2 linked regions of the Anaeromyxobacter diazotrophicus genome follow. The protein of the gene in region 2 binds, or shares a complex with, the protein of the main gene of each other region. Links are inferred from orthologs where the notes say so. Each region holds a gene or a part of one and is shown on either strand. Other genes may lie near its edges. The genes, in order: trxA and HWY08_RS09415.

Region 1 (9,924 bases), on a different replicon or contig from region 2:
ACGAGCGCGACCGAGTAGACCGCGAACCCGCCGCGGACCAGCCGCTGGTTGAGGCGGTCGAGCGCGTCGAGCGACGGGAGGCGCGAGAAGAGCGCCCCGAACCGCTTGCCCTTCACCTCGCGCTCCTGGAGCAGGTACATGAGCGCCACCGCGAAGGCGAAGGCGAACAGGACCACGCCGCCGGCGGCGCTGAAGATGTGCACCTTGAGCGACGGCAGCCGGATGATCGCCGGCACGGGCCCGCGCGCGTTGGGACCGAGCCCGAAGACCCCGGGCAGCACCGACATGAGCACGAGCGGCGTGATGAACGCCCCCACCGACGGCAGCCGCCAGAAGCGCTGCAGGAGCAGGAAGGCGCCGGCGGCGAGCCAGCCGAGGAGGCCGAAGCCGCCGCGCAGGTTGAAGAACTCCCTCCCGCCGAACTCGCCGCAGGCGAGGCCGATCGAGACGGCGTGCACCGCGAACGCGACCGCGACGAGCGCGTAGCCGGTGCTGGCGGCCCGGAGGTGGCGCGGGCGCGCGAAGAAGAGGATGTAGGCCGCGGCGCCGGCGGCGTAGAGCGCGGCGGCGAGCCTCAGGACGTGGATGCTCATCGGCGTGGCCTTCCCCCTCGCGACGTCGAGCCGGCGCACGGCCTTACGTCAGCCAGCCCGGCGGGCGCAACCCTTTCGGCACCAGCACCCCCGCGGCGCGCCCTCGCGCCCGCGCCGGCGGCGCGGGACGAGCTCCGCGCGCGCTCACAGTAACACCGGACGGTCACGAGAGATTCTCCGAGAGGAACCGCGCCAGGACCGCCGCCGGGTCGCGCTGCTCCGGGGCCGCGGGCGGCGCGCTCGCCGCCGCGAGGAAGCCCGGCTCGACCTCGTAGGCGACGTCTCCCAGGAGGACCGAGTCGCCCATCCGCTGGCCGCCGAGCGCGCGCAGCTGCGCGTCGGTCTTCACCTTGGCCACCAGCCCGTGCGGGTCGCACTCGGCGCCGACGACCCGCAGGAAGCGCACCGCCGGATCGAGCGCGTACGCGCGCCCGGAGCCCGGCCCCGCGCGCAGGCTCATGGTCTGGCCGGCGAACGCGATCCGCCCCTGCCCGGACCAGGCCTCGAGCATCGCCTGACTCACGAAGAGGAGACCCGCCATGCGATCGGCCCAAGTGCGACGAAACACCGCGTGAGCCCGCGAGGTTAGCACGCTCGCCGCGCCGCTTGCCACCCCGTCGCGCGTCCGCTAAACAAAGCCGCATGGCATCGAATGACGTGGTCACCCTCGAGGACGGCACCTTCGATCAGGAAGTGCTGAAGAGCGACACCCCCGTGCTGGTCGACTTCTGGGCGACCTGGTGCGGCCCCTGCAAGGCCATCGCCCCGGCCGTGGAGGAGCTGGCGAAGGAGTACAAGGGCAAGCTCAAGGTGGCGAAGCTCGACATCGACCACCACCAGCAGGTGCCGCAGAAGTACGGCATCCGCTCCATCCCCACCCTGCTCGTGTTCAAGGGCGGCCGGGTGGTGGACACCATCATCGGCGCCGTGCCCAAGGCGAAGCTCGTCGACGCGGTGAAGAAGGTCGTCTGACCGTCGAGCGCGCCCGCCGGCGCGCGGCCCCCCCCTCAGCAGGAACGCCCGCCCGCGCCTCCGCCGGCGGGCGTTTCAGTTCACGAAGCGCCGGCTCGCGACGTTGTTGAGCAGGCCGATGCCGATGAGCACGGCCATCACCGACGAGCCGCCGTAGCTCATGAGCGGGAGCGTGACGCCCACCACCGGCATGACGCCGGTCACCATCCCCATGTTGATGAAGGCGTGCCAGAAGAGCATCGCCGTCACCCCCACCGCCAGGAAGTGGCCGAAGCGGTCGCGGGCGTTGCCGGCGATGCCCAGCGCCGACACCACGAGCGCGTAGTAGAGCGCGAGCAGGAGCAGGCAGCCGACGAACCCGTGCTCCTCGGCCCACACCGAGAAGATGAAGTCGGTGTGCTGCTCGGGCAGGAACGAGAGCAGGGTCTGCGTCCCCTGCGCCCAGCCCTTGCCGAGCGCCTGCCCCGAGCCGACCGCGATCATCGACTGCGTCGCGTGGTACCCGGCGCCGAGGACGTCGCCCTCCGGGTTGAGGAAGGTCTCGACGCGCTTCTTCTGGTACGGCTTGAGGTGCGGGTACGCGAAGACCGCGCCCACCACCACCACCGCGCCCACCGCCACCAGGGTCTGCCAGCGCACCTTCGCGAACAGGATCATGGTCGCGCCCACCGCCACCACGATGAGGGCCGTCCCGAGGTCGGGCTGCTTCAGGATGAGCAGCGCCGGCACCAGGGTGATGACGCCCGGGACGACGAGGCCGAACAGGCCGTAGCCGTCCTTGCGCTTGGCGGCGTCCATGTGGAACCAGCGCGCCAGCGCCACCATGACCGCGATCTTGGCCAGCTCCGAGGGCTGGAGGTTCATCGGGCCGATGGCGAGCCAGCGGCGGGCGCCCATGACCACGCGCCCCTTGAGCGCGGTCGCCACGAGCAGGAGCACCACGACGGCGTAGAAGACGTACGCGCCGCGCATGAAGCGGCGGTAGTCGACGAGCCCGAGGGCGAGCGCGACGGCGGCGCCGGCGCCCATCCAGGAGAGCTGCGAGATCCAGACCGGCGCGTGCGCGCTGCGCGAGGCCGAGGCGAGGTTCCAGACGCCGAGCGCGGCGATGCCGAGCACGAGGAAGGCCACGTGCCACGGGTAGTGCGTGAAGGCGCGCCGCTGCGACGGCACCCCGGCGCGCGGCAAGGACAGGTCAAGCGCCACGCTTCTCCCCCTGGACGGCGGCCGGCACGGTGGCCGGCGCCTCGATGGTGGGGGCGCCCGGCGCCCCGGTCCGGACCGGCGCGGCGGCCGGCTTCGCGCCCGGCACCTCGAGGCCGGGCGGCGGCGGCGGGCCGAGCTGGACGCCCGCGCGCTCCAGGGCGTCGGTCCGCTTCAGCTGGAAGTAGTAGCGCATGACGGCGGCCGCGGTCGGGGCCGCGTTCGACGCGCCGAAGCCGGAGTGCTCGTTCAGCACCACCACCACCAGCTCGGGGTCGTCCGCCGGCGCGAACGAGGCGAACCAGGCGTGGTCGCGCTCGAAGTAGGTGACCTGCGAGGCCTTGAGCCGCTTCGCCCCCAGCTTCACCACCTGGGCGGTGCCGGTCTTGCCGGCCATCAGCACCGGCTTGCCGTCCACCACGACGTCCTTGAGGCGCGAGCCGTAGCCGGTGCCGAACGGCTCGTTGACGGTCGCCTCCATGCCCTTCAGCACGGCCGCCCGCGTCTCGGGCTTGATGGGGAGCTGTCCCTTCACCACCGGCCCGAACTCCTGGACGGTCTCGCCGCCCGGGTCCTCGATCCGCTGCACGACCTGCGGCTTCCACACCTTGCCGGTCGCGAGCGCGCCGTAGAGCACCACCTGCTGCATTGGGGTCACGTTCACGTCGCCCTGGCCAATGGCGATGTTGAGCGACATGCCGTGCTGGTAGCCGCCGGCGAGGTGGCGGTCGTGCCACGCCTCGTCCGGCATGACGCCGGAGATCTCGCCGCCCAGGTCGAAGCCGGTCGGGCTGCCGAGGCCCAGCAGGTGCGCCCACTTCGCGATGGCGTCGGTGCCGAGCCGGTCGCCCAGCGCGTAGTAGAAGACGTCGCAGGAGGCGCCGAGCGCGTGCTCGAGGTCGACGTTCCCGTGCCCCTTCTCCTTGTCGCAGCGCCAGCGGTGGCCGCCGAGCGTGTAGTGCCCGGGGCAGTTGATGGTGCCGCCCGGCTTGAGCGCGCCCTCCTCCAGGGCGGCGATCGAGGTCACGACCTTGAACGTCGACCCCGGGTGGTAGTGCTCCTGGATGGCGCGGAACAGCTCGGGGCGGAGCGGGTCGTCGCGGATGGCCTTGAGCTCGGACCGGCTGATGCGGCCGGAGAGCTTGTTCGGATCGGGCGAGGGGCGGTCGACGAGCGCCAGCAGGAACCCGGTGCGCGCGTCCATCGCGAGGACCGAGCCGGCGGTGGCCGGGAACATCTTCTCGGCGAACTCCTGGAGACGCCAGTCGATGGAGAGGACGAGGTTCCGCCCGGGCCGCGAGGCCTCGAAGCGCTGGTCCTCCGGGATGAGCTCCTCGAGATCGCCGCCCTTGGCGTTGCCCTTCGCGTCCACCACCACCCGCCGCCGCCCGTCGAGGCCGCGCAGGGTGGACTCCCAGCGCCGCTCCAGGCCGCGGCGGCCGACGTAGTCCCCGAGCTGGTAGAGGAGCTCGCCGTCGTTGCGCTTCTCGATGTCGGCGTTGGCGCGCTTGAGCTCCTCGGCCCCGATCTCGTTCATGTAGCCGAAGAGGTGGCCGGCCCAGGGGCCGTAGCGGTAGCTGCGGTGCGGGGCGGGGATGACGTCGACCCCGGAGAGCGCGCCGGGCACGCGGTTCGCCTCGACGATGTCGAGCTCCTCTCGCGCGATGTCCACCTTCACGGTGAACGGGCGGAAGCGCTCCAGGCCGCGCGCGGCGTGGAGGCGCTGCTGGGCGCGCTCGAGCTCCTCGTCGGACAGCGAGAGGAGCTTCCCGAGCTGGCCCAGGAGCTCGTCGCACTGCTTGCCGCAGAAGTAGGGCGTGAGGGTGACGTCGTACGAGGGGCGCGAGTCGACCAGCACCTTGTGGTTGCGGTCGAGGATGAAGCCGCGGTCGGCGGGGACGCGCAGCTCCTTCACGAAGTTCTCGTCGGCGCGCTCCTTGTACTGGTCGCCGCGCAGGATCTGGAGCTGGTACAGGCGGACGGCTAGCACCAGGAAGGCGAGCGACGCCACCACCGTCATGAGCGCGGTGCGCGGCCGGAGCTCGGCCTGCGAGGTGTTGGGGGCGGTGGCGGTGGGGACGCGGACCATCTCGAGTCAGGCTCTCCAACAACGGGCGGCGGCCGGCGATTCTCCGGGGACCCGGCTCATCGCAGGAGGCCAGGCTCCTCGCGCGCGAACAGGCCGTCGAGGCGCCGCATCCCGAGGAGGACGAGCGGGGAGAGGGCCCCGGTGAGGAGCGCGTCGACCAGCACGCGGCCGAGCAGGCGGAGCCCCGGCGCGGTCTCGACCGGCGAGACGGCGCGGGTGAGGAGCAGCGCGCCCAGGCCGAACAGGAACACGCCCACCGCGGAGAGCGCCGCGAAGCCGCTCTTGCCGTGGATGGAGAGCGCCGCGCCGGCGAGCCGGCTGCCGAGGAAGAGCGCCACCGCGAGGAACGTCATGAGCCCCTTGGGCCCGCCCGCCGTGAGGTCGAGGACGTACCCCACCGCAGCCGCGCCCACCGCGCCGTCGACGTTGCCGGCCGACAGCCCGAGGTAGACCACGACCGGGAGCGCCAGCGAGAGCGAGAAGGCGCCCCCGCCGACGTATCGAAGGAGCGCGGCCTGCACCGAGACGAGCAGCAGCGCGGCCGCGAACGCGGCGACGGGCCTCACGGGCTCACCTCCACCGCGGCGGTCGCGCCGGGCGCGGGCGGCGCCTCCGCGGGCGCGTCGTCCTCCTCGGGCGCGGCCGGCGCCGGGGCGGCGGGCGGGGGCGCCGGCTTGGCGGCGGCCGGCCGCCGCGGCGCGGGCGTCGGCGCGCTCGCGGGCGCGGGCGCCGGCGCGGCGGCCGCGAGCGGCGCCTCGTCGAGGTGGGCGTCGAAGGAGGTGATGACCAGCGCCTCCTCGACCTTGGTGATGTCGACCGCCGGCGCCACGTCCGCGCGCTGGTAGAGCCCCTGCCCGCTGCGCTTCAGCGAGGTGATCCGTCCCACCGGCAGGCCGCGCGGGAAGACGCCGTCCGTGCCCGAGGTGACGAGCGCGTCGCCGTCCTGGATGTCGTCGGACCGCAGCGCGTACTCGAGGCGGCAGGCGTCCGGCGCGCCGGTCCCGCGCACGTTGGCGCGGGCGCGCGAGCGGTCGACGCGCACCGCGATCGAGCTGTTGCGGTCGGACAGGAGCAGCACGTCGGCGGTGGTGTCGGTGACGGCGTGGACGCGGCCCACCACTCCGTGCGCCACCACCACCGGCATCATCCGCGCCACGCCGTCGCGCGCGCCGCGGTCGAGGGTGAGGAGCTGCAGCCCCTTGGGATCGAGGCGCACGCCGATGACGCGCCCGCCCACCACGCGCCGCTCGGGCTCCGCGCGGGCGAACCCGAGCAGCCGCCGCAGCCGCTCGTTCTCGTCCCGCGTCCGGACGAGCTCGAGCTGATCGAGCTTCAGGGCGGTGACCTCGTGCTGCAGCGCCACCGCCCGGGCGTGCGCCCCGCGGAGCCCCACGTAGCCGTTCCAGGCCTGGAGGGCGCCGGTGACGGTCCAGCCGATGGCCTTCTCGATGGGGCCGGTCACGGCCAGGATGACCCGGTCGAGGCGCGTGCGCTCGCTCGGGTGCTTGGCGTGCGCGAAGTACACGCCCAGCGGCAGGACGAGCAGCAGGACGACGAGGATGATCTCGCGGTGACGCTTCAGCAGTCCGACCACTCCGGCTCCCAGGCGAGGCCGTCCGCCGCCCCCCGCGGTTCCAAAAACCCTTGCATTTTAGCCGATCTCGGCTAGGGTGCAACCTTCCAAAAGCGGCCCGCACCCGCGGTTTCGCCGCGTTCAACAATCCGGAGCGCCGTTCCATGCTCGACACCTTGAGGGCGAACTCGCGCAGCGTCCTCACCTACGTCCTGTTCGGCATCATCATCATCGTCTTCGTCGTCTCGTTCGGGCCTGGCTCGAAGGGGTGCAGCGGAGGCGACATCGGCACCACCCAGGCGTGGGCGGCGAAGGTGAACGGTGAAGCGGTCTCGCCCACCGAGTTCGACCAGCAGTACGGCCAGCTGCTCCGCATCTACCAGCAGCAGGGCGCGCCCGACCTGAACGCCCTCCTCCAGACGCGGCTCCGCCAGATGGCGATGGACCAGCTCGTCCAGCGCGAGCTCATCGACCAGGAGGCGCAGCGGCAGGGCATCGTCGTGAGCGACGACGAGCTCTCGAACGCCATCAAGAACATCCCCTCCTTCCAGAGCGAGGGCCGGTTCGACATGGAGCTGTACCGGCGCGCGGTGACGAGCACCTACGGCTCGCCCGGGAAGTTCGAGGAGCGCATGCGCAAGGACCTCGCCTACCAGAAGATGGTGGCGCTCCTGCGCGGCACCGCGAAGGTGACCCCGGACGAGGTGAAGGACGCCTGGGCGGCCGAGAACGACCGCCTCGCGCTCGAGCTGGCCCGCTTCCCCTTCGCGCTGGCGCGCGCCGAGGTGAAGGTGACCGACGCCGAGGTGAAGGCCTTCCTGGCCAAGAACGGCGCGCAGGTGGAGCAGTACTTCAAGGATCACCCCGCCCGCTTCGACCGGCCGCGGCGGCTGCACGCCCGGCACCTCCTGGTGGCGGTGGCGCCGGGCGCGCCGCAGGACGCGCAGGAGGCGGCCAAGAAGAAGATCGACGCCCTGGCGGAGCGCGTGAAGAAGGGCGAGGACTTCGGCAAGCTGGCGCAGGAGGCCTCCGACGACCCGGGCTCCAAGGCCCAGGGCGGCGACCTCGGCTTCTTCGGGCCGGGCGTGATGGCGAAGCCGTTCGAGGACGCCGCCGGCAAGCTCTCGCCGGGCCAGGTCTCGGAGCCGGTCCGCACGGAGTTCGGCTGGCACCTCGTGAAGCTCGAGGGGATCGAGCCGGCCAAGAAGGAGACGCTCGACGAGGCGAAGCCCGAGATCGCGCGCGAGCTCCTCGAGACCGAGGCCGCCAAGAAGCTCGCCGGGCAGCGCGCGGAGGAGACGCTCAAGAAGCTCCAGTCCGGCAAGAGCTTCGCCGAGGTGCTCCCCGCGAAGGGCGCGCAGGTGAAGCTGGGCGGGCAGCCCATCGTCGCGGAGGACACCGGCACCTTCCCCGTCTCCAGCGCGCCCAGCGTGCCGAGGCTGGGGCCGGCGCCGGAGCTCTTCGCCGACGCCGTCAAGGCGGCCGCCGGGCAGGTGCTGCCGCGCGTGTACGAGACCGCGGGCGGGCCGGTGGTGGCGCGGGTGAAGGAGCGCCAGCGCGCCGACCTCTCCAAGCTGGCCGAGCACCAGGCCGAGGTCGAGACGCGGCTCAGGCTGCGCCGGGAGTCCGAGCTGGAGCGCGCCTGGGTGGAGAGCCTCCGCAAGAAGGCCAAGGTGCAGACGAACGAGGCCTTCGTGCAGGGCACCGCCCGCGCCGCCCCGGTGGAGCTGGACTAGCGCGGGTCGCGCCGGCGGAAGGGATGACGCTCACCCTCGCCTCGCAGAGCCCGCGCCGGCGCGAGCTGCTCGCGCGGCTCGGGCTCGCCCTCGACGTCCGCCCGGCGGACGTGGACGAGGGCACGCGCCCGGGCGAGGAGGCGCGCGCCTACGTGCTGCGGGTGGCCGAGGCCAAGGCGCGGGCGGTCGACGCGCCGGGGGTGGTGCTCGCCGCGGACACGGCGGTGGTCCTGGACGGCCGGATCCTGGGCAAGCCGCGCGACGACGCCGAGGCGGCCGCCATGCTGCGGGCGCTCTCCGGGCGCGCCCACGAGGTCATGACGGGCGTCTGCGCCCGCGGGGCCGGGCGGCAGGAGCTCGTGGCCGTGACGAGCGCCGTCGAGCTGGCGGCGCTCTCGGAGCGCCAGATCGCCTGGTACGTGGCGACCGGCGAGCCGCGCGACAAGGCCGGCGCCTACGCCGTGCAGGGGGTCGCCTCCGCCTTCGTGACGGCGGTGCGCGGCAGCGTCTCGAACGTCATCGGGCTGCCGCTCGCCGAGACGCTCGAGCTCCTGCGGGGCTTCGGGTTTCCCCTGCCCTGGGACCGCGAGGCGGCGGGGTGAGCGGCCTGGCCGACCGGCTGGCCGCCGTGCGCGCCCGGCTCAGGCCCGGCGTGACGCTGGTCGCGGTCTCGAAGACGCAGCCGGCGAGCGCCATCCGCGAAGCCTACCAGGCGGGCCAGCGCGACTTCGGCGAGAACTACGCCCAGGAGTGGCGCGCCAAGGCAGCGGAGCTGGCAGCGCTGCCGGACCTCGTCTGGCACTTCATCGGCGGCTTGCAGACGAACAAGGTGAAGTACGTCCTCCCCGCCCCGCGCCCCGGCGCCGCGGCGCCGCCGGCGGTGGGGTGGGTGCACACCGTCGACCGCCTGGCGCTCGCCCAGGAGCTCTCGCGCCGCGCGGCGGCGCGCGGCGGCGCGGCGCGGGTGCTGCTCGAGGTGAACGTGGGCCAGGAGGGCTCGAAGTCCGGCTGCGCGCCGGGCGAGCTCCCGCGACTCGCCGAGGCGGTGGCGCGGCTCCCGGCGCTGGAGCTGCGGGGGCTCATGTGCATCCCCCCGGCGGCCGAGGACCCGCGCCCGCACTTCGCCCGGCTGCGCGCGCTGCGCGACGCGCTCGGGCTGGCGCTGCCCGACCTCTCCATGGGGATGAGCGGCGACTACCCGGCCGCGATCGAGGAGGGCGCGACCCTGGTCCGCGTCGGCACCGCCATCTTCGGCGAGCGCCGGCCGCAGCCGTAGCCCGCCGCGCTCGTCCCCGCGAGCGCGGCTAGCTCTCGACCAGCTTCAGCCGCCCGTCGTCCGACACCTTGGCCCGGTACTCCTGGCCGCAGTAGCAGCACAGCACGTCGTCGCCGTCGCCGAAGCCCTCGTCGCAGGGCGTGACGGCGTCGCAGGAGGGGCACTCGAGCTCGGTGAAGCGGCGCCGGCGGTCGTGCTCGCGGGGCTCGTCGTCCTCGTCGAAGTCGTAGGGGTTCGTCGGCACGAGGCGATGTTACGACGGGCCGGCGGCGGGCGCTCGGGCGAGCGCTCCCCACCACGCCTCCCGGTGTGGGGCCTGGTGCGCCGCGGCCTGGCGCGGACCGGCCCGGTCGAATATGCCCGAGTCGGCGCCGTCTGCGCCACGAGCCCATGACGATCACCGCCGCCCTCCTGGCAGCTGCGCTCGCGACCGCGGGCCCCGCGACCTCGACCTCGAACTCGAACTCGAACTCGACCTCGAA
Region 2 (10,165 bases):
CCGCTGGTTCACCAGCGAGGCCGAGGCGTGGGCCGCCGGGGTGCGCGAGGCCGATCGGCTGCAGCGGCTGGCGGATAGCTGACGCCGCGCGGCGCCTAGCGCGGCCCGGCGGGCGCGGGCGCGAACAGCCGGTGATGGGCCCGGTCCTGCTGCGCCAGGGCCTCGAAGAACCCGCGGACGTCGGGGTCCGCGTCGCGCGCCATGCGCTCCGCGTGCAGGCCGAGCCGCTCCTCCATCTCGAGCAGGCGAGGGTGGACGAGCGCGACCTCGGTGCCCCAGGCGCCGCGCGCGACCTCGTCGCGGAGCTCCCGCACGTAGCGGTCGACCGCGTCCAGGTCCTCCTCCAGCCACTCCATCCGCTCGAAGAGGGCGGGGTTGGTGCGGTACCGCTCGCGCATGAGGCGGATGCGGAGCGCGTGCTGCTGCTCCTCCTCGGCGAGGGCGCGGAAGGCGGCGCTGACCTCCTTGTCGGCGGCGAAGTCGCGCGCGAGCTGGGCGTAGATCTCCGCCGAGAGCTGCTCCACGCGCTCCGCCCGCCCGAAGTATTCGTAAGCCGTCACGTGGGCTCCTGCTCGCTCGCTCCCCACCTTTCCTATAGGCCTGCCCGCGCGGAAGAGCCTGTGCCGCGTCCATGGCGGGTGCGATCCCATGCCACGCGGTCGGGGTGCCCGGGAGGCGATCGGGCGCCCTGCCCCCCTCGGCGTAGACGGACCGACGGTCGCGGAGCGCGCGCCCGCACGATCAGTGCAGATCGCCGGCGCAGGCGGCAGCTTGGGGGGTGGCCTGCGCGAAGATCCTGCTCCTCGAGACCGACGAGGACCTCAGCAGCTCGCTCACCGACGTCCTGGCGGGCGACGGCTTCCAGTGCTGTGTCGCGAGCTCCGCCGGAGACGCGCTGCGCCTGCTCGACCGGGGCTGCGCCCCGGCGGTCGCCATCATCGACGTGCCCGAGCCTCCGGGCCGGACCGCCGAGCTCTTCCAGCGCCTCCGGACGGAGGAGCGCCTCCTGAAGGTGCCCGTGGTGGTGCTGACGGCGCGGGACGCCGAGCCGGTACCGGGCGCGGCGACCGTGCTGGCGAAGCCGTTCACCGTCGAGGAGATCGTCGAGGCGGCGCGGGCGTCCCTGCGGGCGGCCGGCCGGGGCTAGGAAGGCCCCCCCACGCGCTCCGTCCCGCGGCGGCGGAGTGGACAAACCCCGGCGCTGCTCCAGAATCGCGGGCCATGAGCGCTCCGCGCCGGCACGCGCCACCCGACGACCTCGGGGCCGAGTTCGGCCCCGCGCTGAGCTTCCTGCGCGCGCTGTGGGAGCTCAACCACACCCTGGAGAGCGCCTCGAGGGCGATGAAGCGGCACCTGGGCGTGACCGGGCCGGAGCGCCTCTTCATCCGGATCGTCGGCCAGATCCCCGGGATCACGCCCGCCGCCGTCGCCGAGATCCTGCACCTCGACCGCAGCAGCGTGACGCCGCTGCTCAAGCGCGTGGAGCGGCGTCGGCTGGTGAGGCGGGACCGGGACGCCGCGGACGGCCGGAGCTTCCACCTGACGCTCACCCCCGCCGGCGAGCGCATCGACGCCCTGCAGACCGGTACCATCGAGGCGGCCGTGGGCGCGGCGATCGCGGCCACCGCCGCGAGGGACGTCGACGTCACCGCGCGGACGCTCGGGCACGTCGCCGGCCGGCTCCGGGCGAGCGCCGCGCGCACCCGGCGTCGCGCGCCGCGGCGCCGGCCCCGCTGAGGCGCGGGCCCGCGCGCGGGACGGCGAGCGCGCCGTGGACCGCGCCGCCGCACTTTGATATGCAACCATCGCCAGCGCCCGGAGGGCCTCCGCGTGCGCGGCGCTGGACAGCCCCCGAGCGTGAGCGACATGGACCGGCGAGACCAGGCGAAGCCTCCCCAGGGCGGAGTGCCGCCGGCCGCGGACTCCGGGCGCGGCGCCGGCTGGCGCAGCGCGCCGCCGCGGGCCTTCGCCCTGCTCGGCGAGGTCGCCCCCCTCGACCTCCGGATCGTGGGCCGCACCTTGCTGTACGCCGGCGTGGTGGGCGCCGTCGCGGGGCTCCTGGGCGCCGCCTTCTTCGCCTCGCTGGAACTCGCGCAGCGGGTGCTCCTCGGGCTGGCCGGGTTCGAGCCGCTCCGCGCGCGCGGCGAGACCTTCGTCGCGCCCGGCGTCGCGGCGCCGCTGCGCCCGTGGCTCCTGGCGCTCCTCCCGGCCGCGGGAGGGCTCGCCAGCGGGCTCCTGACCAGCCGCTTCGCCCCGGAGGCCGCGGGCGGTGGCGGGGACGCCGCCATCGAGGCCTATCACCACGGCGGCCTCGTGCGGCGGCGGGTGATCCCGGTGAAAGCGGCGGCGGCGATCCTGGCGCTGTCGTCGGGCGGCTCGGGCGGTCGCGAGGGGCCCACCATGCAGATCGGCGCCGCCATCGGGGCGGCGGTGGGGCGGCTCCTGCCCACGCGGCGCGCTGAGCGGCGCGTACTGCTCGTCGCCGGAATCGCCGCCGGCATCGCGGCCGTCTTCCGGACGCCGCTCGGCGCGGCGCTGCTCGCGACGGAGCTGCTGTACCGCGACGACTTCGAGGCGGACGCGCTCGTGCCCGCCATCTTCGCGAGCGTGGTGTCCTACTCGGTGGTCATCACCCTGTTCGGCGAGACGACCCTGTTCGGGCACCTGCCGCGGTTCGGCTTCCGCCCCGTCCACCTGCCGCTGTACGCGCTGGCGGCGCTGCTGGTGTCGATCGCAGCGGTCCTGTTCGTCCGGCTCCTCCGCGCCGTCCAGCGGGCGAGCGCCCGGAGCGGCCTCCCCGGCTGGCTTCGCCCCGCGGTAGGGGGCCTGCTCATGGGCTGCGCCGGGGCGGCGCTCGTCGCCTTCATGCTCCGGCATCACGGGCCGGCGGCCGGCGCCTTCGGCGTCTTCGGCGGCGGGTACGGCGTGCTGCAGGTGGCGATCACCGGGGCGGACTGGCTGCCCGCGGGCGCGGGCGTGGTCGGCCTGCTCGCGGGCGTGGCGGCGCTCAAGATGCTGGCCTCCGCGCTCACCATCGGCTCGGGAGCGGCGGCGGGGGACTTCGCCCCCTCGCTGGTCATGGGGGGGCTGCTCGGGAGCGCCTTCGGACACGGCGCCCGGCTGGCCCTCGCCGACCCCTCGATCCAGCCGGGCGCGTTCGCGCTCATCGGCATGGGCACCTTCTACGGCGGGCTCGCGCATGCGCCGCTGTCGGCGCTGGTGCTCGTGGCGGAGCTGGCGGGGAGCTACGACCTGCTCGTCCCGATGATGCTCGCCATCGGGATCGCCTACGTCGCGCTCCGGAAGCACTCGCTCTATCCGGCCCAGGTCGCTAGCCGCGCCGCCTCGCCCAGGCACGCGCCGCGGCCCCTGCGCGAAGAGCTCGACGAGCTCGGGGGCCGCCCGGCTGCGCTGCTCGTCCCGTCCGAGCTCGCGCCCGTCGCGGAGCAGGCGCCGCTCGCGCAGCTCGCGGAGCCGGCGCGGGCGGGGCGGCGCCAGCGCGTCGTCCTTGTCCGGGACATGGCGGGGCCGCGCGGCCTCCTCGAGCTCGAGGTGCTGCAGCAGGTGCCCGCGGCGGAGCTCGCCTGGCTCCGGGCGGCCGACGCGATGGTGCCGTTCGCCGGGGTCGACCTGCGCGCGACCTGGAGCGAGGTGGCCGCCGTGCTCGAGCGGTGCGGGGTGAGCCAGGTCCCCGTCATGGAGGGAGGCGAGGTCGTCGGCTGGATCGGGGACCGCGAGCTGCGGCTCGCGCTCCTCGAGCGGAACCGGGCCGCGGGCGCCTGAGCGTCCGGCCGGTGCCGGTCAGGCGTGGGTGAGCGCCGCGGTGGCTGTCAGGCGCCCGGCGGCGGTGCGGTAGGCGCGCAGGACGCCACGGGAGGTGAGGAGGCCCACCGCCCGGCCGGCCTCCACGACCGGGGCCGTGTCGGTGCCGGCGTCGGTGAGCACCTGCATGCCCTCCTCGAGCGTCTGGCCGGGCGCGAGCGCCACGCGCACCGTCGCGGTCGAGACCGGGGCCGTACGCTCGTCGGGGGCGACGCGGCGGAGCGCATCGCGGCTGACGCTCCCCACGACCCGGCCGTCGTCGGCGGTGATCGCCGCGCCGTCGGCGCCGGCCTCGGCGAGCCGGGCCAGCGCGTCCTCGATCGGCGTCGCGTCGGACAGGCTGAGCGGGACCCGCTCCCACGCGTCGCGCACGGCGAGCGAGGCGAGGAGCGGGACGCTGAACCGCGCGCGGTGGAAGGCAGAGCTCGCGCGGTCACGGAGCTGGGCCCGGTAGATGGTCTCGTCCCCCACCATCGCGGTCGAGATCGCGACCGCGATCATGGCCGGCGCGAGCAGCGAGAGCGTCCCGGTCATCTCCGCCACCATGAGCATGACCGCCAGCGGCGCGTGGGCGATCCCGCCGAACAGCGCCATCATGCCGATGATGACGAACGGCGCCGGCTCGGGCGGCAGGGAGGGGAGGCCAAGGGCGTGCCCGGCTAGCCACAGCGCCGCGCCGAGCATCCCGCCCACCACCATCCCAGGGCCGAAGATGCCGCCCGAGCCCCCGGAGCCGATGCTGAGCGACGTCGCCACGATCTTCGCGATCGGGATGATCAGGATGAGCAGCGGCGAGAACGCGAGCAGGCCCTCCCGGCTCATGACGAGCTGGACCCAGCCGTACCCGGTGTGCAGCACCTGGGGTAGCGCGAGCCCGAGCAGGCCCACCGCGAGGCCGCCCAGCGCCGGCTTGAGCCAGCGCGGCAGGGCCAGCCGGTGGAACGCGTCGCCGACGCGGTAGAAGGTCCGCGCGTAGAGGAGGCCCCCGGCGCCGCTCAGGACCCCGAGCGCCGCGTAGTAGAGCAGCTGGATGGGCGCGCCGAGCTCGAGGGCGGGGTGAGCGCCGAAGATGGGCGCGAAGCCGTTCGCCGCGCCGTAGACCGTGTAGCCCACGATCGAGGCGATGAGGGAGGGGATGATCGCCTCGACCTCCATGTCGTGCAGGTAGAGGATCTCGGCCGCGAGCAGCGCACCCCCCAGCGGCGCCCGGAAGATGGCGCCGATGCCGGCACCGATCCCCGCCGCCACCGCGATGCGCCGGTCCTGGGGACTCTTGAGCACGGCGTGGCCGAGGAGCGCTCCGAAGCCTGCCGAGATCTGCGCGGCCGGCCCCTCTCGCCCGGCGGAGCCGCCCGTCCCGATGGTGATGGCGGAGGCGACGAGCTTCACGAGCGGGATGCGCGGCCGGATCCAGCCGCCGCGGCGGTGGAAGGCCTCGATGGCGGCATCGGTCCCGTGCCCCTCCGCCTCGGGGGCGAGCCCGAAGACGAGGACCCCGGAGACGAGCCCGCCCAGGGTGGTGAGGACGGGGAGGAGCCAGGGACGGGCCATCCGGGACACGGCCGCGCCGCCTTCGCCGACCGGCCCCGGGGGCGCCCAGCCCACCAGGGTGCCGAGCCCGAGCTGCGTCACGCCGCGGATGGCCCAAGTGAAGGCGACCGCGCCCAGCCCCGCGACCGCCCCGATGGCGATGCCGACGAGGAGCCACTTGCCGAGCCGCCGCGAACTCTCATAGCCGCCGCCGGTGCCGAGCGGCGCGAGCCAGCGCACGAGGGGAGCCCAGGCGGGCGCGGCGGGGTGATCGCGGTCTTCCGGGGGTCGCGCTCCGGTGGCGGGGAAGGTCTGCACGACGGGCCTCTCCGGTGCACCGCGCGAGAGAGCCTGCGGGGGAGGGGCGAGGCGCGGAGCGAACCGATAGTTGGAGAACAAAGTATATGCCCGCGGGCGGCGCCGCGCCGCCGCGGGACGCCGCCGCTGAGGGCCGCTGCCGGGCGGTCCTCAGGCAGGAGCGCCCTCCTCGGGTCAGCGCCCGAAGACGACCGCGAGCCGTCGGCGCAGCTCGTCCCGGACGTCCCGAAAGGCCTGGAGCCGCTCCTGCTCGTCCATCCCCGAGGCGGCCGGATCGGGCAGCCCCCAGTGGACCCGGTGGGCCTTCCCCAGGAACACCGGGCAGACCTCCTCGGCGCACAGCGTGACGACGGCGTCGACCCCGTCCGGCGAGATCGCGTCGAGGCCCTTCGAGCACTGGCCTCGGAGGTCGATCCCGAGCTCGTCGAGCGCGCGGACGGCGAGCGGGTTCACGCCCGTGGGGCGCGACCCGGCGGAGGAGATCGTGACCCCCGCCGGCGCGAGCGCGCGCGCGATCCCCTCCGCCATCTGGCTGCGGGCCGAGTTCGCGACGCACAGGAAGAGCACGTGGCGCGGCGCGAGCGCGCGCAGCTCCTCCGCCTGGCGCCGCCAGGCCTCGCTGCTCACCGGGTCGCCTCGCGCGAGGCCGGGAAGCGCCCGGCGCAGTTCTTGACGCCTGCGAGCTCCGCGGTCTCGCCGGGGAAGAAGCGGTCCCGCAGCCTGAGCGCCACGTGGACGAGCCCGATGAGGACCGGCACCTCGACCAGCGGGCCGATGACGGCCGCGAACGCGGCGCCGTGGGACATCCCGAAGGTCGCGACCGCGACGGCGATGGCGAGCTCGAAGTTGTTCGAGGCGGCCGTGAACGACAGCGTCGCGGTCTGTCCGTAGGGCGCCCCGACCCGCCGGCTCATGAAGAAGGAGACGAAGAACATCACGACGAAGTAGACGAGGAGCGGGAGGGCGATGCGGACCACGTCGAGGGGGAGCTGGACGATGGTCTCGCCCTTCAGCGAGAACATGACGACGATGGTGAAGAGCAGCGCGATGAGCGTGATGGGGGAGATGCGCGGGATGAACTCGCGCCGGTACCACGCCTCGCCCTTCCAGGCGCGGAGGCCGAAGCGGCTCGCGACGCCGGCGAGGAAGGGGATGCCGAGGTACACGAAGACGCTCCTCGCGATCTCGCCGATGGTGATGTTCACCTGGGCGCCGTGGAGGCCGAGCCAGCCCGGCAGCACCGTGACGAAGATCCAGGCGTAGACCGAGAAGAAGAACACCTGGAACAGCGAGTTGAAGGCGACCAGGCCGGCGCAGTACTCGGTGTCCCCCTTCGCCAGGTCGTTCCACACGATGACCATGGCGATGCAGCGCGCGAGCCCGATGAGGATGAGCCCGACCATGTACTCGGGCTTGTCGCGCAGGAAGATCACGGCCAGCCAGAACATCAGCACCGGGCCGATGAGCCAGTTCTGCACCAGCGACAGCGCGAGCACCTTGCCGTTCCTGAAGACGCGCGGGAGCTCCTCGTACCGGACCTTCGCCAGCGGCGGATACATCATGAGGACGAGGCCGACCGCGATGGGGAGCGAGGTCGTCCCGACGCTGAGCCGGTTCAGCGCCGGCACGACCCCGGGCACGAGCCAGCCGAGCGCCACGCCGGCGCCCATGGCGAGGAAGATCCAGAGCGTCAGGTAGCGATCCAGGAACGAGAGGTCGCGGGCGACGCCGGCGCGCGACGGAGCAGGGATGGCGGAGGTGGCTTCGGGCACGGGGGCTCCGGGAGGGGCTTCCGACGAGCGCCTCGAGCGGCGCTGGTTGCGGCTCTACGATGAACCCGGCACCCGGTCAACCCGCGCGGCGGGCGAGCGAGGGGGGGGGCCGCGGGGCCGCGGCCGCCCGGGCGAACCTCCCCGGCCCGGGCGGGCTCGAACACCGCACCGGAGGGCGCGGCCATGAGCGAGTTCGACGCGAAGGCGAGGACGTGGGACGACGACCCCCAGAAGGCCGAGCGCGCGAGGTGCGTCGCGGACGCGATCGCGGCGCGCGTGCCCGATCTCGCGCGCCGGAGGGCCCTCGAGTACGGGAGCGGCACCGGGCTCCTCGGGTTCGCGCTGCGGGGCCGCGTCGCAGCGCTGACGCTGGCCGACAGCTCCAGCGAGATGACGCGGGTGGCGCGCGAGAAGATCGCGGCGCTCGGCGCCCGGGACGTCACCGCCGTGCAGCTCGACCTCACGACCGGTCCCGCGCCGGGCGAGGTCTACGATCTCGTCTGCACCTTGCTCACCCTGCACCACGTGCCCGACGTGCCGGCGCTCCTGCGCAGGTTCCACGCGCTGGTCGCCCCCGCGGGATACGTTTGCGTCGCGGATCTCGACGAGGAGGACGGCTCGTTCCACGGCGCGGGCTTCGAGGGCCACCGCGGCTTCAGGCGTGAGGTGATGGCGTCCTGGCTCGCGGAGGCCGGCTTCTCCGCCATCGAGCTGCAGGGGGTGTTCGAGATCGAACGGCCGGGCCCGGGCGGGATCCGGCGCTACCCGGTCTTCCTGGCCGTCGGCCGTCGGGCCGCGTGACCTGGTCGTAGGCGCGCGAGAGTGGCCGCGCCGCCGGCCCGCGCCCGGGGATCACGGCGTGAGGAGCTGCCGGATGGCCTCGACGGTCAGCACCTTGCCCGTCGACCGCACCTGGCCGTCGAGCACGAGCGCCGGCGTGCTCATCACCTTGAACTTCATGATCTCGCGGAGGTCCTCGACCTTCTCGACGCGCGCGTCGACGCCCGCGGCGCGCGCCGCGGCCTCCGCGTTGGCGGTGAGCGCCTTGCACTTCGCGCAACCCGTCCCCAGCACCTGGATGAGCATGACCTCTCCTCTCGCGATCAGAGGACCGCGTTGAACAGCCAGCCGACGAGCAGGATCCCGCCCGCCACCACGCCGAAGAAGGTCGCGATGAGCGGCGGCCGCAGGACCTTGCGCAGGATGATCGCCTCCGGCGCGGACAGCCCGATGACCGCCATCATGAAGGCGAGCACGGTGCCGAGCGCCGCGCCCTTCTCGAGCAGCGCCTGCACCACCGGGATGATGCCGGCCGCGTTCGAGTACATGGGCACGCCGAGCACGACCGCGAGCGGCACCGACCACCAGGCGCCCTTGCCCAGGACGCCGGCCATCAGGCCCGTCGGGACGTACCCGTGGACGCCGGCGCCGACCGCGATGCCCGCCACGACGTAGGGCCACACCTTCCCGACCACCTCGCGCACGGCTGTCAGCCCCTGGTCGAGGCGCTCCGCGAACGGGAGCGGCGGGGCGTCTTCCGCGGGCGCGGCCGCGGCCATCGACTCGTACACCCAGGGCTCCACCCAGCGCTCGAGCCCGAGGCGGCCCAGGATGAAGCCGGAGACGACCGCGACGAGGAGGCCGGTCGCGAGGTAGAGCGCCGCCACCTTCCAGCCGAAGAGCCCGAAGAGGAGGACGAGCGCCACCTCGTTCACCATGGGGGCCGAGACGAGGAACGAGAGGGTGACGCCGAGGGGGATCCCGACCTCGACGAAGCCCAGGAAGAGCGGCACCGCCGAGCAGGAGCAGAAGGGCGTGACGACGCCGAGGAGCGCGGCGAGGACGTTGCCCGCCGACTCGCGCCGGCCGGAGAGGATGGCGCGCGTCCGCTCGGGCGTGAAGTAGGAGCGGACGACGCCCACGGCGAACACCACCAGCACGAGCAGCAGCAGGACCTTCGGCACCTCGAACAGGAAGAAGGCGACGGCGGAGCCGAGGTGCGTGGTCGGGTCGAGGCGCAGCAAGCGGCGCGTCACCAGCTCCGCGCCCGGCTCGATGAGGCGATAGAGCGCGTACCAGAGCACGAGCGCGCCGCCGAGCGCGCCGTAGAGGCGGGCGCGGCCGCGCGGCGGAGGCGCGACCGCCCGGGCGGACGCGGCGAGCTCGCGGGCGTGGGCGCTCACGGCCGGCCCTCCACCCGGCGGGCGCGCTGCTTCACGTCCTCGGCCAGGACCGCCTCGATGCAGGCGAAGAGGCGCGTGATGCACGGCACCCGCAGCCGGTAATGGACGTTCGTCCCCTCGCGCCGGGCGGCGAGGAGCCCGGCGGCCTTCATGAGCGCGAGGTGGCGCGAGACGGTGGACATGTCCGACCCGACGACCTCTTGCAGCTCGCAGACGCACCGCTCGCCCTCGGCCAGCGCGTCCACGATCGCGAGCCGGCTCGGGTGCGCGAGCGCCTTCAGGATCTCGGCGCGGGCCTCGTACACGGTCTCTCGGTTCATCGGTCCCTCTCGGCCGGGTCTTCAGGCGGACCACAGGAAGTACGCGCCGACCGCGGCGACGGCCGCCCCGGCGCCGCGTCGGGCGCGCGCGGTCCACCGCGACCGCTCGCTCCAGCGGAGGTAGGTCTGCACGCTCCCTCCCGCGGCCCCCGCGAACGCGATGGCCGCCGCGTGCCCGATCCCGAACAGCGCCAGCAGCAGGGCGCCGTAGGCCCCCGCG

The links.
Region 1: the proteins of HWY08_RS09415 (region 2) and trxA are in contact, whole or in part, in an NMR structure (PDB 2IPA), measured with the Bacillus subtilis proteins. The link is inferred for Anaeromyxobacter diazotrophicus from one-to-one orthologs.

The regions. Positions count from the first base shown.
Region 1 is NZ_BJTG01000006.1:146,721-156,644, reverse strand. Bases 149-2,900 are described here. They hold trxA (thioredoxin), read left to right. Parts: upstream 149-1,235; coding sequence 1,236-1,565; downstream 1,566-2,900. Other genes in these bases: mrdA (penicillin-binding protein 2), read right to left, coding at 2,761-2,900; rodA (rod shape-determining protein RodA), read right to left, coding at 1,641-2,771; HWY08_RS13645 (hypothetical protein), read right to left, coding at 757-1,134; HWY08_RS13650 (cytochrome C assembly family protein), read right to left, coding at 149-593. Also shown: more of HWY08_RS13650, read right to left, coding at 1-148; more of mrdA, read right to left, coding at 2,901-4,857; HWY08_RS13625 (hypothetical protein), read right to left, coding at 4,914-5,423; rod shape-determining protein MreC, read right to left, coding at 5,420-6,451; HWY08_RS13615 (peptidylprolyl isomerase), read left to right, coding at 6,595-8,166; HWY08_RS13610 (Maf family protein), read left to right, coding at 8,190-8,768; HWY08_RS13605 (YggS family pyridoxal phosphate-dependent enzyme), read left to right, coding at 8,765-9,442; HWY08_RS13600 (hypothetical protein), read right to left, coding at 9,471-9,686; HWY08_RS13595 (DUF3108 domain-containing protein), read left to right, coding at 9,833-9,924. UniProt on the Bacillus subtilis protein: Participates in various redox reactions through the reversible oxidation of its active center dithiol to a disulfide and catalyzes dithiol-disulfide exchange reactions.
Region 2 is NZ_BJTG01000004.1:188,067-198,231, forward strand. The notes cover bases 4,572-7,564. They hold HWY08_RS09415 (arsenate reductase ArsC), read right to left. Parts: upstream 6,298-7,564; coding sequence 5,845-6,297; downstream 4,572-5,844. Other genes in these bases: HWY08_RS09410 (chloride channel protein), read right to left, coding at 4,572-5,670; arsB (ACR3 family arsenite efflux transporter), read right to left, coding at 6,294-7,442. In the rest of the region: HWY08_RS09385 (hypothetical protein), read left to right, coding at 1-82; HWY08_RS09390 (ferritin family protein), read right to left, coding at 96-560; HWY08_RS09395 (response regulator transcription factor), read left to right, coding at 779-1,147; HWY08_RS09400 (MarR family winged helix-turn-helix transcriptional regulator), read left to right, coding at 1,222-1,737; HWY08_RS09405 (chloride channel protein), read left to right, coding at 1,867-3,783; more of HWY08_RS09410, read right to left, coding at 3,802-4,571; HWY08_RS09425 (class I SAM-dependent methyltransferase), read left to right, coding at 7,626-8,243; HWY08_RS09430 (thioredoxin family protein), read right to left, coding at 8,295-8,528; HWY08_RS09435 (permease), read right to left, coding at 8,546-9,625; HWY08_RS09440 (ArsR/SmtB family transcription factor), read right to left, coding at 9,622-9,945; HWY08_RS09445 (cytochrome c biogenesis CcdA family protein), read right to left, coding at 9,967-10,165. UniProt on the Bacillus subtilis protein: Catalyzes the reduction of arsenate [As(V)] to arsenite [As(III)]. In vitro, can dephosphorylate para-nitrophenyl phosphate (pNPP).